Regions from separate parts of the Lacrimispora sphenoides JCM 1415 genome, predicted to be linked through region 2. Evidence: a T-box and tRNA genes for the amino acid it is inferred to sense, from the RefSeq annotation. Region 2 holds a T-box; the other holds one or more tRNA genes.
The links. A T-box is a leader RNA that pairs with one kind of tRNA and senses whether it is charged. The one in region 2 lies ahead of pheS (phenylalanine--tRNA ligase subunit alpha), so its partner is inferred to be a tRNA-Phe.

Region 1 (6,972 bases), 2.1 Mb from region 2:
TCCTTCCGATAAGTCAATCGCCAGATGGTTCATTTCATTGATATCATGAGTCAATTGATTGATCTGTCCAATAAGTTCCTGCCATTCCGGCGAAGAGTCCTCTGCCTCCAAAAAGCCGCATTGTTTCCCAGACAGCAAGTTATCTAAAAAATTTTGTATTGTTATAAGCATCGTATGATCTTCCTGGTTCATCCCCTGCCTCCTAATCATGACTCATACCTATACTCCTGCCGCCCCTTATCCAAGGCTCTCAGCCGCAAACCGGCAGGTTCGGTCTCCGGTAGACCAGCAGTCAATCTCTTTCACTCGGAACTGACAACCGCTGTAAACTTCCAGAATCCCCGCTATAAAGCCTTCATCATAATCACAAACCGTCTTTCCTGAAATGGGAAGGCCGGAACAATCCAGATCCTCTGAAACGGTCAGTGTAAATGACAGGGAATCCATATCCATTCGTTCCATACGCAGGATACCAATCTTCAGCTCCATCAGCTTATTCGTTAAATTGGCGATGAAGAAATCAAAATCGCCCGAAAGATCCAGTACATTTTTTGCCAGTTCTTTACCTGCCAAGTGCCCGGCAGCCCTAAACAGGCGGCTGGAAGTCTCCTCGTCATATTCACGGGCCAGGATATCCTTTAAGGTGTATTGCAGCAGACGGTAAACAAGCACCGGTACATCAGAGCCCATATTCTTTCTTCCCTCATTAATGTTTCCAAGGGATTCCCAGGTGAACTGAGATGGTTTGCTTTCATAAATCATAAAAACTCCTCCTTAATATGTACTGTAAAATGATAACAAAGCCCCCCGCCGATTCTGGACAATCGCATACGAGAGAAAGTTCATAACTCTTTACCGGCTTACATCAGACTTGGAAGGCTTACGATTCATAGGGAGAAATATATATTCATTTTATTGTACAAGATTTATTTTGCTATTATGAACAATCTGTTTCAAATTGCCTTTTTAATGTCCTAAATAATTCATGGCAGAGTATAAAGTCTACCCCTATGGAGGGACCGCGTATGTGTCATGATTTAACGTCCGCTTATTACTCATTCTGAATAATTTGTTGTAAAGTTTGCTTTCTCTTGTATTCTCCTAAGAAAATTATGGATCTTTTCAGTACACTATTAAACTAGCATACCAGAAAATCTTTTATGTTATCTATCAATGTTCCAAAATATCATTTTTATGTTCCAAAGTGAATAAAATAAAATTCATTACTGCAAAATTATTGAAAATCCGAATATTTATATCATTTTATTATAGAGGGAATAAGGATTAAGAATCGATCAAGAATGAAAAGAAACCCATTCTTGACTAATGCCAAAAATAGGTTTCTTTTGCTAAAGCGGGTGATGGGAATCGAACCCACGTATCCAGCTTGGAAGGCTGGTGTTCTACCATTGAACTACACCCGCACGGAATTTCTGAAGTTTTTCAAAAGTGCTTTGAAAAGCACAATGCCCAAAGCCGGAATCGAACCAGCGACACGAGGATTTTCAGTCCTCTGCTCTACCAACTGAGCTATCTGGGCATAACCACCTGCAACACGAATAATTCTACAAGATTTCTACCATATTGTCAAGACAAGTTTTCTAAATTATCTCAAAAAAATATAATTCTCAGTAAAATCTTTAAAACATATCACATGCCTGGTCAAAACTTACACACCTTGAATATCTGGAATTCCACATTTTCTCATTATAATATTTGTAGGATTGTTCCGCCGTCATATACTCATTATCAACAGTTGTATTGCAATAAGCCGGAACAACAATTTCAAATCCATGTTCAAAACCGCACTTTATTGTTGCATCTATGCAGTAATCGGTCTGCAGACCTGTAATCATAATAGTATCTTCGTTTTTAGAGCGCAGGTATTTTAATAAACCAGTATCCCTAAATGCACTATTAACATGTTTATCAAATATCTTTTCCTCATTCATTGGAGCAAATTTTTCAAATATTTCAAATCCTTTTACGCCCTTAGTCAGCTCAAAACCATCATCGTGACGAACATAAATAATCTCTATGCCCTTGGTTCTTGCTAAATGAATTAATTGCTTCATGTTATTTACAAATGTTTCATATTGAAACAATTCATTTGTAACAATCATATCCTGTGTATCTACTACCAACAATACCATTTAAATACCCCTTTATTCTATTGTTTTCCAGAGCAGCTGTCCATTTTCGAAAATCACTTCCATTCGCCCGGTATCCTTTAGCCAGGAAAGATAAGAGCGGATCGTGCTGCCAACGAGTACATATTGCTCAAAATTCATTAACAGACCATAGTCATTGAAAAGCTGCTGTAAAACCTTTTCAAAGATAATCGGATCTTTACAAATTTCAAGTATCTTATCTGCTATTTCATGTACCTTGTTAATGTTAATCTGAGCGAGCGGGGCGATATCATCCGTTGCTTCTGCGTGGGCAGGGATGAAAACCTTTGCTTTCAGGGTCTTTACCATTTCCAAGGTGTCAAGGTAAGCGGATACATCATAAATAAACCCGATCTGGTATTTTTCCAGTGTTTCTTTGCTCGACAGACAGTCTGCCAAATAAACGACGTCATCCATATCTCTAAAACCCACCATATCAAAAAAATGACCGGGAAGAGGAATCACACTCATACCCTTCGGAAGAACCCCCTCTGTAAGGTGTTCTGCACTGCTTTCCTGAGCCATCAGGAATTTGTGCTTTAAGTCCTTTGGCGGGAATCCGCCATACAGGAAAGAAGGCTCAAGGATGGTGTGGTTCGTAAAGTCGCATTCAATACCGGGGGCATAAACTTTGCATCCGGTTTGATTCTGTAAATACTTATTGCCTCCGATATGATCGGCATTTGAATGGGTATTATAAATTGCCGTCAGCCGCCAGCCATTGGCATCCAGTATCTGCCTGACTTTCCGCCCGGCATCTTTGTCACTTCCGCTGTCAATAAGGCATACTTCCGTATCGTTAAGCTTAACAATGCCAATCTTTGCCGGGCTTTGAACATAATAACTATTTGTGCTAACCTGATTTAACTCATACATTTGGGAAACCTCCATATAGTAGAAATCCTTTGAAAACTGTAGTTTTAATGCTGATAATGATCTTACAGGAAAGGAAGAGTCGGATCTTTCCGGACAGACCTTCCTTTCCGCTCCGAAATCCTGTCTCCTTCTTCCACCCTTCCGCAAAGCAGCGGGCTATGTTCATCGTATAATGTGCGTCTCCTCTTCACTGCCTCCACACTGTCATTGGCATAGCAATACTTACAACCGGCCAGGCAGGTGTCATAAGTTCCCACTTCAACGCTTTCCATGCATCCACATTCTGTTCTTTGATTTTTATCCTTCCTCCGGCATACCGGACCGCCGATTAAGTATTCCGCCATCGCAGGGTCAATGCAGCTTCCTCGTGAAATCCCGGCAGAACTTAAATCAGCTATTTCCGCACATGCTTCAATCCTGAGTCCGTAAGTACCTGCAATCGCAGCCAGTCCTTTGCCCAGCCTTTTCATCCCTTCTTCATCCAATTCTTCTACCGGGATTCCCTTCATGTTACGTTCCGTCTTTCCATACTTGTCCAGAAAACTGATCACTACTTTTTCCGCAGAACCGCATACACCTCTGGCGATTTCTTCAAAGGCCCGCAAATGGTATTCCTCTCTGTAACGGCCGTTAAGGAATATGGGATCATACCGCCAGACCATACGGCTTTTTCCCACTTTTTCTGCCGTTTCCCGGAAAATATCGATCAAATGCCTTTTATCCGGCAGTCCAGGCTCAACATCATTTCCATATCCCGTCAATGTAAATTGGATATAGTAAGGGATGCTTCCAAGTTCCCGGATTCGTTTCATCATAGGCTCCGGATTTTTTGTCCAGAATACCATAAGCTCCACCTGCTCCGGAGATAGGTCGATCCGGCTGATCTGATGGCTGTTCATGGGGTTTTTTACATAAAGATACCCTTCTTCCAGCCTGTTAAAAAACCAATCCGAATAAAATTGTGGAATATCAGTCCGCCTGCTGACACTGAGTATCATAGTTCTCACTCCTGTTTCTTCTTAGTAAGATCATTATAAGCATTCCATACGCCCGCTTCAACCTCTTTCACTTTTTTAAGAATTTCGAATATGGCATCTGTCTGGAATAAGTTGGCATAATGTTTTGCCTAATAACTGGGAATTCTGATATATGAAATGAAGCCGTTTTCTATCATCATCTACAATTGGAGGAACCCCATGAAAAATGAACCTGTATTTTTAACTGACAAAAATCATAACGTCATTTTGGAAGCCATCTCTGGTACTCCCAATGCTGCGCTTCCGGACAGTTTGAAACCTTTTGAAATATTGGAACCTAATACTTCGGATGGTGCCACGGAAAAACATGTTCCGGTCATTGAGACAGAAGGAAATCATGTGACTGTAAAGGTGGGCAGCACGTTCCATCCCATGACCGAGGAACACAACATTTCCTGGGTCTGCTTACAGACAACGGCAGGAAGTGTCATGAGAGTAAGCTTAAGCCCTGACTGTGAACCGGTGGCCTGCTTTACTCTGGAGAACGGTGATTCTCCAAAAGCCGCTTTTGCCTACTGCAATCTTCACGGATTCTGGAAAACAGAGGCGTAACGAAAAAAGTATTCCCTGAAGTACACTCAAGGAAAGAGGCATTCTCTGTTTCCAATATCGCCGCAGGATCATAATCCTGCGGCGATTCTTATGCCCTCCTTCTATCCTTTTTGCTTGGGGCGATCGCAACCAGGCCTTTCTTTTCAAGGCTTTTAATCAACTGCGTAACGTTTTGCTTCGTAGCCCCTAATTTATTGGCAATATATTTATTGTCTTTTAGTATACAACGATTTGAATCATTTATCAACGTTCCTACCGTTTCTTAAAAAACTTGATAGTTTCCTGAAACGAATCATACTGTCCCTTTGCATTTCCCTCAACCGTTCCGCCAGAAGTAAATATTCCGCCATTCATGGGCATTTCGAGGGTAAAACTAATCGGAATCACAAAATCCTCCAATAATATTTATTTACAATTTATCGGTAATCGTTAGGCTTAATGCTTAACAATTATCCTTTTTGTAAACTTCCTTTTTGGAGGATCGTAAACCAGGATTAATTTTTTAATTATCATTTTCTTCGTGGGAAACAGTTTCCTCAAATAGTTGGAACTTTGCAACCTCCTGCCTTAACGCCTGGGCCTGTGCCTCCAGTTCTTCACTGGAAGCCGAGCTTTCCTCCGCTGCTGCCGCATTGGACTGCACCACGGCAGATACCTGGGATAGTCCTCCCAGGATCTGCTCCATAGCCTTGGCCTGTTCCAATGAGGCTGATTCAATTTCCTCCATAACCTGTTCTACAAGAATGGATTTATCGGCGATCTCCTTAAGGATTCCTGCCGTCTCAGCCGTCTGCCTTTTTCCCTCTGAAACCGCTTTTACCGTATTCCCGATCAGCTGGGCAGTCTGTTTTGCCGCATCAGCAGATCTGGCTGAGAGGTTCCGGACCTCTCCTGCAACCACCGCAAACCCTTGACCCGCACTCCCGGCCCGGGCTGCTTCAACTGCGGCGTTTAAAGCCAGAATGTTGGTCTGAAATGCGATATCCTCAATCATTTTTGTGATACCGGATATTTTTTCAGAAGATAAGCTTACCTCTTCCATAGCCGAATGAAGACTCTGCATATGCCGGTTCCCTGCGCTGACCCTTGATCCGGATTGCTTTACATAATCGGAAGCCTTCCGTACATGCTCTGAATTCTTACCTGCCATTTCTGAAACATCTACTATGGAGGCATTTAATTCCTCCACCGTTGCTGCCTGTACGGCGGCTCCGGATGCCAGTGCCTGGGAAGCACCGGAAACCTGTCCGGCTCCTGAATTGACCTCTTCGGCGGAAGAACGGATATTTAATATGGTATCATTTAAACGGGAAGCGATGATTTCCATGGAACTTCGTATGCCGTTAAATTCCCCTGGATACTCACAATTACTTTGAACCGTCAGGTTCCCATAAGAAACCTCCTGTAAAAACCGGGATATATCGTGGATAATATCTCTGTATTTCCCTGCCATTTCATTGACTTTTTCCCCGATTCCCCCTATTTCATCGCGGCGTTCCATATTAAGATCAATGCTCAAATCCCCGGCGGATAACTGGTCAATGGAATTTACCACCTGCCCAATGGGTTTTGTTATCCGGTCCGTGATCCGAAGCATAACGAAAACCGCGAATATCAGAGAGACAGCTCCCAAAATAACAGCATTTAACATAGAGGTTGCAACACCGGGCATAAATTCAGATTCTGAAGCGGTCACATTCACCGACCAGCCATTGGTGTTACCCACAGGGGTATAGGAACCGAACCGATTTTCCCCGTTCCAACGATAGAATCCGAAGCCGGTTTCGCCGTTTACCATTGCAGCTTCCAGCTTTGCAATCTCTCCATAGACAGCTTGACTGGTTTTTGCAGACTCTGCGTCATTTTGCTGTGATAATACCAGGGAAAAATCCTCGTGGGCCACTTTCGTGCCTTCCCGGTTCAAAATATAAGTACTTCCGGTATCCCCAAGCTTTGTGTCCGCAATCATCTCCTGGAAAACAGAATAAGGAAATTCAATCATGACCACCAGATCATCATAGGGGTATGCATATTCAAAGGAGGCAGAATCTTTTTGAAGGATCGGATCGGATAAAAAGGGAGTTCCGTTTTTTGCCTGCAGGTATGCATTGTCCTGCTCATAGGATTTCCCATTGACAACAGAGGTTCCGTCAGACGAAATGATATCGATGTTATTAAGGCCGTACTGGGAACATGAGATCCGTAAAAATATATTGATGTTGCCTCCTTTTTGCACATTCCCCTTCATATAAAGGGCAATTGACTCGGATATGATGGAATACTCTTCCAGCTTCTGAGTTATTTTTTCAGAAACCAGTTCCGATGTTTCCTTTAAA
Region 2 (6,972 bases):
AAAAGGTGCAGAAGCAATTGGACCAGGTGCTTTTGGCTGTCAGGGAGAATCTGGAAGGAGTCCGTGTCATCCGTGCGTTTGACCGCCAAAATGATGAAATACGCAGGTTTGATGAGGAAAATGGCCTTTTAGTACGCTTTCAGGTTTTCGTAGGAAAAATTTCAGCCTTAATGAATCCCCTTACCTATGTGCTGATCAACTTAGGTGTCATCGTTTTGATAAACACCGGTGCCAGACAGGTGCAGAGCGGCATCATCACTCAGGGAGCTGTGATTGCATTAGTAAATTACATGTCCCAGATTTTAGTTGAGCTTGTAAAGCTGGCAAATCTGATCATCACGATTTCAAAGTCCTTAGCCTGTGCAGGCCGGATTAGCGCTGTGTTTGAACAGAAACCAGCCATTACAGAAGTTACTCATAAGGCTGTGGAAGAGAAACAGGATGCTCCCAAAGTAGAATTTGACCATATGACTTTTGCCTATGCAGGTGCCAAGGATGCGGCATTAAGCGGTTTATCCTTTCAGGTCATGAAGGGGGAGACCATTGGAATCATCGGAGGAACAGGCTCCGGTAAGACCACCCTGGTTAATTTAATACCCCGGTTTTATGAGGTCACAGAAGGATCCGTAAAGGTGGGAGGAGTTGACGTAAGGCGATATCCTTTGGGCCAGCTGAGGGAGCTGGTGGGAATTGTCCCACAAAAGGCAGTGCTTTTTAAAGGAACCCTTCGGGAAAATATGAAGTGGGGGAAAAAGGAAGCAACGGATCAGGAGATTTATGAGGCTCTTGCAACTGCCCAGGCAAAGGATTTTGTAGAGGAAAAAGGAGAAGGACTGGAGCTTATGATCCAGGCTGGAGGAAAAAACCTTTCCGGCGGGCAGCGGCAGAGGCTTGCCATTGCCAGGGCATTGGTAAAAGATCCTCAGATACTTATCATGGATGACAGCGCTTCTGCCCTGGATTTTGCTACTGATGCCAGGCTTAGAAAGGCAATTAAAGAAAGTACCGGGAATATGACTGTGTTCCTGGTATCCCAGAGAGCTTCCAGCATTAAAAATGCGGACAGGATCCTGGTCTTAGATGACGGGCAGATGGCAGGCTGGGGAACTCATGAGGAACTGTTAACTTCCTGCCAGGTTTACCGGGAAATATGCTTATCCCAGCTGTCAAAAGAGGAGGTGCAATAACATGGACGTAAAAAAATACAGATCCACTGTCAGCCGGATCTTTCAATGCATTGGCCGTTATAAATGGGGAGTTGCTGCTTCCCTGGCCTGTGCCTTTGTCACAGTTTTGCTGACTTTATACGTTCCCATCCTCACAGGCCGGGCCATTGACTGCATTGTGGGGGCAGGGGCTGTTGATTTTGCCGGCATGTGGACGATTTTAAAACAAATCGGAGTCATCATTGCAATAACAGCGGCAGCCCAGTGGCTTATGAGCCATATTAACAATCTGGTTACTTACCGGGTGGTAAAGGATATCAGAACCCAGGCATTTAATAAGCTGGAGATCCTTCCTTTAAAATATATTGACTCCCATTCTCACGGAGATATTATAAACAGGATTATCACGGATATCGACCAGTTTTCCGACGGTCTGTTAATGGGCTTTACCCAGCTGTTTACCGGAGTCCTTACCATTTTAGGAACCTTGGTTTTCATGTTTTCCATGAATCCGGCCATAACGGTTGTGGTGGTTCTGGTAACACCTGTTTCCCTGTTTGTCGCCAGCTTTATTGCAAGAAAGACCTTCCGCATGTTCAAGATGCAGTCTCAGACAAGAGGGGAGCTGACTTCTCTTGTAGAAGAGATGCTGGGAAATCAGAAGGTGGTGCAGGCCTTTGTCCACGAAGCCGATGCACAGGAAAAATTTGAAGATATTAATGAAAATTTGCGTGTCTGGAGCCTGAAAGCCACATTTTTTTCTTCCATTACAAATCCAGCCACCCGCTTTGTGAACAGCCTGGTTTATGCCAGCGTTGGAATCGCCGGAGCCTTTGCGGCTGTAAAAGGACTTTTAACCGTAGGACAGCTTTCCAGTTTTTTAAGCTATGCCAATCAATATACAAAACCATTTAATGAAATATCAGGAGTGGTTACTGAGCTTCAAAATGCCCTGGCCTCTGCTGCACGAGTGTTTGAACTGATTGACGAGGAGCCTCAGGTCCCGGAGGAGCCGGACGCTGCAGTTCTTGGCAACGCAAAGGGAGAGATTTCTCTGGAACATGTGTACTTTTCCTATAATCCTGAGGTCGCCTTGATTGAGGATATGAATTTAAACGTACGTAAGGGCCAGAGAGTAGCTATCGTAGGCCCTACGGGCTGCGGAAAAAGCACGGTGATCAATCTTCTCATGCGTTTTTATGATGTGGATTCCGGTTCCATCCGGGTAGATGGGACAGATATACGCCATATGACCAGACAAAGCTTAAGAACCAGTTACGGTATGGTGCTGCAGGAGACATGGCTTAAGTCAGGGACCATTCGTGAAAATATTGCATATGGAAAGCCGGATGCGGATGAGGAAGAGATCATTCTGGCGGCAAAGGAGGCTCATGCCCACAGTTTTATCAGGCGTATGCCGGAAGGATATGATACCATTATCTCGGAAGACGGCGGAAATTTATCCCAAGGCCAGAAGCAGCTTTTATGCATTGCCAGAGTTATGCTGTGCCTTCCTCCCATGCTGATTCTTGATGAAGCCACTTCATCCATTGATACCAGAACCGAGATAAAAATACAGAAGGCATTTGGAAAGATGATGGAAGGGCGTACCAGTTTTATCGTCGCTCACCGTCTTTCTACAATTAAAGAAGCGGATGTGATACTGGTAATGAGGGATGGCCATATCATTGAGCAGGGAACTCATGAAAGCCTGCTTTCCCAAAATGGATTTTACGCACAGCTTTATAACAGCCAGTTTGCTGTGTAGTTTCCAAAAGATAATAAAAAACAGCGTCAGAAAGATATTTGGATATGATTTCTGACGCTGTTCTTTTTTTCTCTGTTATGATATACTTTATAAAGTTCAACATTAGTAATAATAACTATATAAAAGGCGGTAGGATTATGTTTGAAATCATTATGGAAACCAGGAGAGTCTGTTTCAGCCCCGTAAGAATTCCTTTGCAGTTTACGGATAAGGGGAGGGGGGATGGATGATTATTATAATCACATTACAGGCGGTTTAAGATATTGATTCTGTAAAAGACAGTATAAAAGTCTTGGCCGATTTTATGGTTTAAAAGAACAGGGGGAAAAAATGAGTTTTTTAGATATTATGTTGTTGGGTGCACTGTTAACAGAGAGTGTGCTTTTAGTTGCGTTGGCCCATTTTTATAATAAAGAAAAAGAAAAAGTTCAGATTGAGAAAACAAAAAGAGCCGAAGATAAGGAGTATATTGATATTTTTATAGAGCATCTGGAAAAACGGGCTGAAACCTATGAAATACTCCTTGAATTTAAAAGAATTTTAGAAGAAGCTTATAAGGATGCGATTTAAGAAAGGAAAACGGGCAGAGACCCGACGTATTTCCTTCTGATATAATCCATATGAAAATAATCCTTGACATTTTGAACATCCGTTATTACAATGGTACGTAACGTTACAATTAAAAACATCAAATGCAATGAAGGTGTAAGTAAATCCTTATTTTCTTCCAGAGAGAAGGGGCCATCGGCTGTAAGCCCTTTTAAGTTCAGCTAAGAGATTGAATTTCCCACCGAAGCAGCATGATTGAAACCAGTGGCGGCTTTGGCTGCCGTTCTGGCGGGTAAGTCATGACGTCAATACACGTTACGTATACCGAGTGCCTGTGTCATACGCAGGAATCAGGGTGGTACCGCGAATATAGCTTCGTCCCTTTTTGGGGCGGAGCTTTTTTAGTTATTTCGATGTTAAAGCAGCAAAAGTAAAATATGATCATGAAAAGAAGGAGAGCACGATGATGGACCAATTGGAAAAAATCAAACAGGAAGCGTTAAAGCAGATTGAAGCTTCCGATGCGCTGGAAAAATTAAACGATATTAAAGTTGCTTATCTTGGAAAAAAGGGTGAGCTGACCAGTGTATTAAAGAGTATGAAGGATGTTGCTCCGGAAGACAGGCCAAAGGTGGGGCAGATGGTAAATGACGCCCGGGCCGTGATCGAGGGGAAATTAGAGGATGCCATATCCGCCCTGCAAAAAAGAGCCAGAGAAGAACAGCTGAAAAAGGAAGTAATTGATGTAACCCTTCCCGGCAGACGGAATAAGGTAGGCCACACCCATCCAAATACCATTGCTCTGGAAGAGGTTGAGAGAATCTTCGTTGGTATGGGATATGAGGTCATTGAAGGACCGGAAGTGGAATACGATTCCTATAACTTTGAAAAACTGAATATACCTAAGAATCATCCGGCAAGAGACGAGCAGGATACCTTTTATATCAGTGACAACATCGTATTAAGAAGCCAGACATCACCGGTTCAGGTCAGGACCATGGAAAAGGGCAAGCTGCCGATCCGCATGCTGGCTCCCGGCCGTGTATTCCGGTCTGATGAGGTGGATGCAACCCATTCCCCTTCCTTCCACCAGATTGAAGGACTAGTGATTGATAAAAATATCACATTTGCGGATTTAAAGGGAACCCTTGCAGAGTTTGCAAGAGAGCTTTTTGGTCTGGAGACAAAAGTAAAATTCCGTCCGCACCATTTCCCGTTTACAGAACCAAGCGCGGAGATGGATGTTACCTGTTTCAAATGCGGCGGAAAAGGCTGCCGTTTCTGTAAAGGTTCCGGCTGGATTGAGATTCTTGGCTGCGGCATGGTTCATCCAAATGTGCTTACAATGAGCGGAATCGATCCCAATGAATATTCCGGCTTTGCATTCGGAGTTGGATTGGAGCGGATTGCCCTGTTAAAATATGAAATCGATGACATGAGATTATTATATGAGAACGACATCAGATTCTTAAAACAGTTTTAAGGAAAGGGAGATAGATCAATGAATACACCATTATCATGGATTAAAGCATACGTTCCGGATTTAAACGTGACGGCACAGGAATATACAGATGCTATGACGCTTACCGGATCAAAGGTTGAGGGCTATGTTTGCCTGGATAAAAACTTAGAGAAAATAGTAGTTGGACAGATATTATCCATTGAACGTCATCCGGATGCGGATAAACTGATCATCTGCCAGGTTAATGTTGGAGCGGAAACCGTACAGATCGTTACAGGTGCATCCAATGTAAAGACCGGAGATAAAATTCCTGTGGTATTAGACGGAGGCAAGGTGGCAGGAGGCCATGACGGCGGCGCCCTTCCGGAAGAAGGAATCCGGATCAAGAAGGGGAAACTGAGAGGAATTGAATCCTGCGGCATGATGTGCTCCATTGAAGAGCTGGGCTCTTCCAATGAAATGTATCCGGATGCACCGGAAAGCGGGATTTACATTCTTCCTGAGGATACGGAAATAGGTGCTGATGCTATAGAAGTGCTGGGCCTTCGTGATTCCGTATTTGAATACGAAATCACCTCAAACCGTGTGGACTGCTACAGTGTAATAGGAATTGCAAGAGAAGCGGCTGCTACCTTCCGTAAGCCCTTTGTACCTCCGGTGGTAACAGCAACAGGAAACAGTGAGGATATCCATGACTATTTAAAGATTTCCGTAGAGGATAGCCGACTTTGTCCCCGTTATTGTGCAAGAATGGTGAAAAATATCAAGCTTGCTCCTTCCCCGGCCTGGATGCAGAGACGCCTTGCAGCATGCGGAATCCGTCCTATTAATAATATCGTGGATATTACCAATTATGTAATGGAAGAGTATGGTCAGCCAATGCATGCCTTTGACTATGACCTGCTTTCAAATCATGAAATCGTTGTAAAATGCGCGGGAGAAGGCGATACCTTCCAGACTCTTGACGAACAGGAAAGAAAGCTGGACAGCACCGTTCTCATGATCAACGACGGAGAAAAGGCAGTAGGAATCGCCGGTATCATGGGCGGAGAAAACTCCAAAATCACCGATGAGGTGAAGACCATGGTGTTTGAAAGTGCCTGCTTTGATGGAACCAATATCCGCCTTTCTTCTAAAAAAGTCGGATTAAGGACCGATGCTTCCGGTAAATTTGAAAAGGGTCTTGATCCTAACAACGCTGAGGAAGCGATTAACCGCGCGTGCCAGCTGATTGAGGAGCTGGGTGCAGGAGAAGTCGTAGGCGGCATGATTGACATATATCCTGAGAAACGGGAGGGGAAAAGACTTCCTTTTGAGCCAGAAAAGATGAACCGGCTTCTGGGTACTGAGATCGAAGCGGAGACAATGCTTGGATACTTTAAAAAGCTGGATTTGGAATACAATGAGACAGCAAATGAAATCCTTATTCCCACCTTCCGCCAGGACTTGGACTGTATGGCGGATCTGGCGGAAGAAGTTGCCAGATTCTTTGGATATGATAAGATCCCCGTATCCCTGCCCACAGGTGAGGCAACGACCGGCAAGCTGTCATACAAATTAAGAATAGAAGAGGTGGCAAGAGAAGTGGCGGAATTCTCTGGATTTTCCCAGGGAATGACCTATTCCTTTGAAAGCCCCAAGGTATTTGACCGTCTGCTGATCCCGGAGGACAGTCCGCTCCGTGTGACAGTGAATATATTAAATCCATTGGGAGAGGACTTCAGCGTTATGAGAACCTCCCCACTTCATGGAATGTTAAACTCCTTATCCACCAACTACAACCGTCGCAATAAGAATGTCCGCCTTTACGAGCTGGCCAATATTTATCTTCCAAAGGCGCTTCCATTGACCGAGCTTCCCGATGAAAGAATGCAGTTTACCCTGGGATTTTACGGTGACGGCGATTTCTTTGATATGAAGGGCGTGATTGAAGAATTCTTCGATAAAACCGGAATGCACAAACGGCCTCATTATGATCCAAAGAGCGGAAAAACATTCCTTCATCCAGGAAGACAGGCAGATATCAT

Region 1: it has a tRNA-Phe gene. The T-box ahead of pheS (phenylalanine--tRNA ligase subunit alpha) is inferred to sense a tRNA for this amino acid. The anticodon was not compared.

What each region holds. Positions count from the first base shown of each region.
Region 1 is NZ_LT630003.1:4,084,213-4,091,184, forward strand. Features, by position in the region: gene BMX69_RS18515 (GGDEF domain-containing protein) at 1-192, opposite strand, end outside; gene BMX69_RS18520 (V4R domain-containing protein) at 238-762, opposite strand; tRNA gene BMX69_RS18525 (tRNA-Gly) at 1,354-1,424, opposite strand; tRNA gene BMX69_RS18530 (tRNA-Phe) at 1,468-1,540, opposite strand; gene BMX69_RS18535 (cysteine hydrolase family protein) at 1,641-2,153, opposite strand; gene BMX69_RS18540 (MBL fold metallo-hydrolase) at 2,166-3,047, opposite strand; gene BMX69_RS18545 (DUF1848 domain-containing protein) at 3,110-4,045, opposite strand; gene BMX69_RS18550 (desulfoferrodoxin family protein) at 4,244-4,636, shown strand; gene BMX69_RS25270 (MarR family winged helix-turn-helix transcriptional regulator) at 4,725-4,883, opposite strand; gene BMX69_RS24950 (hypothetical protein) at 4,889-5,023, opposite strand; gene BMX69_RS18560 (methyl-accepting chemotaxis protein) at 5,139-6,972, opposite strand, start outside.
Region 2 is NZ_LT630003.1:1,958,681-1,965,652, reverse strand. Features, by position in the region: gene BMX69_RS08760 (ABC transporter ATP-binding protein) at 1-1,187, shown strand, start outside; gene BMX69_RS08755 (ABC transporter ATP-binding protein) at 1,189-2,934, shown strand; gene BMX69_RS08750 (hypothetical protein) at 3,265-3,504, shown strand; T-box leader at 3,623-3,869, shown strand; gene pheS (phenylalanine--tRNA ligase subunit alpha) at 3,947-4,966, shown strand; gene pheT (phenylalanine--tRNA ligase subunit beta) at 4,985-6,972, shown strand, end outside.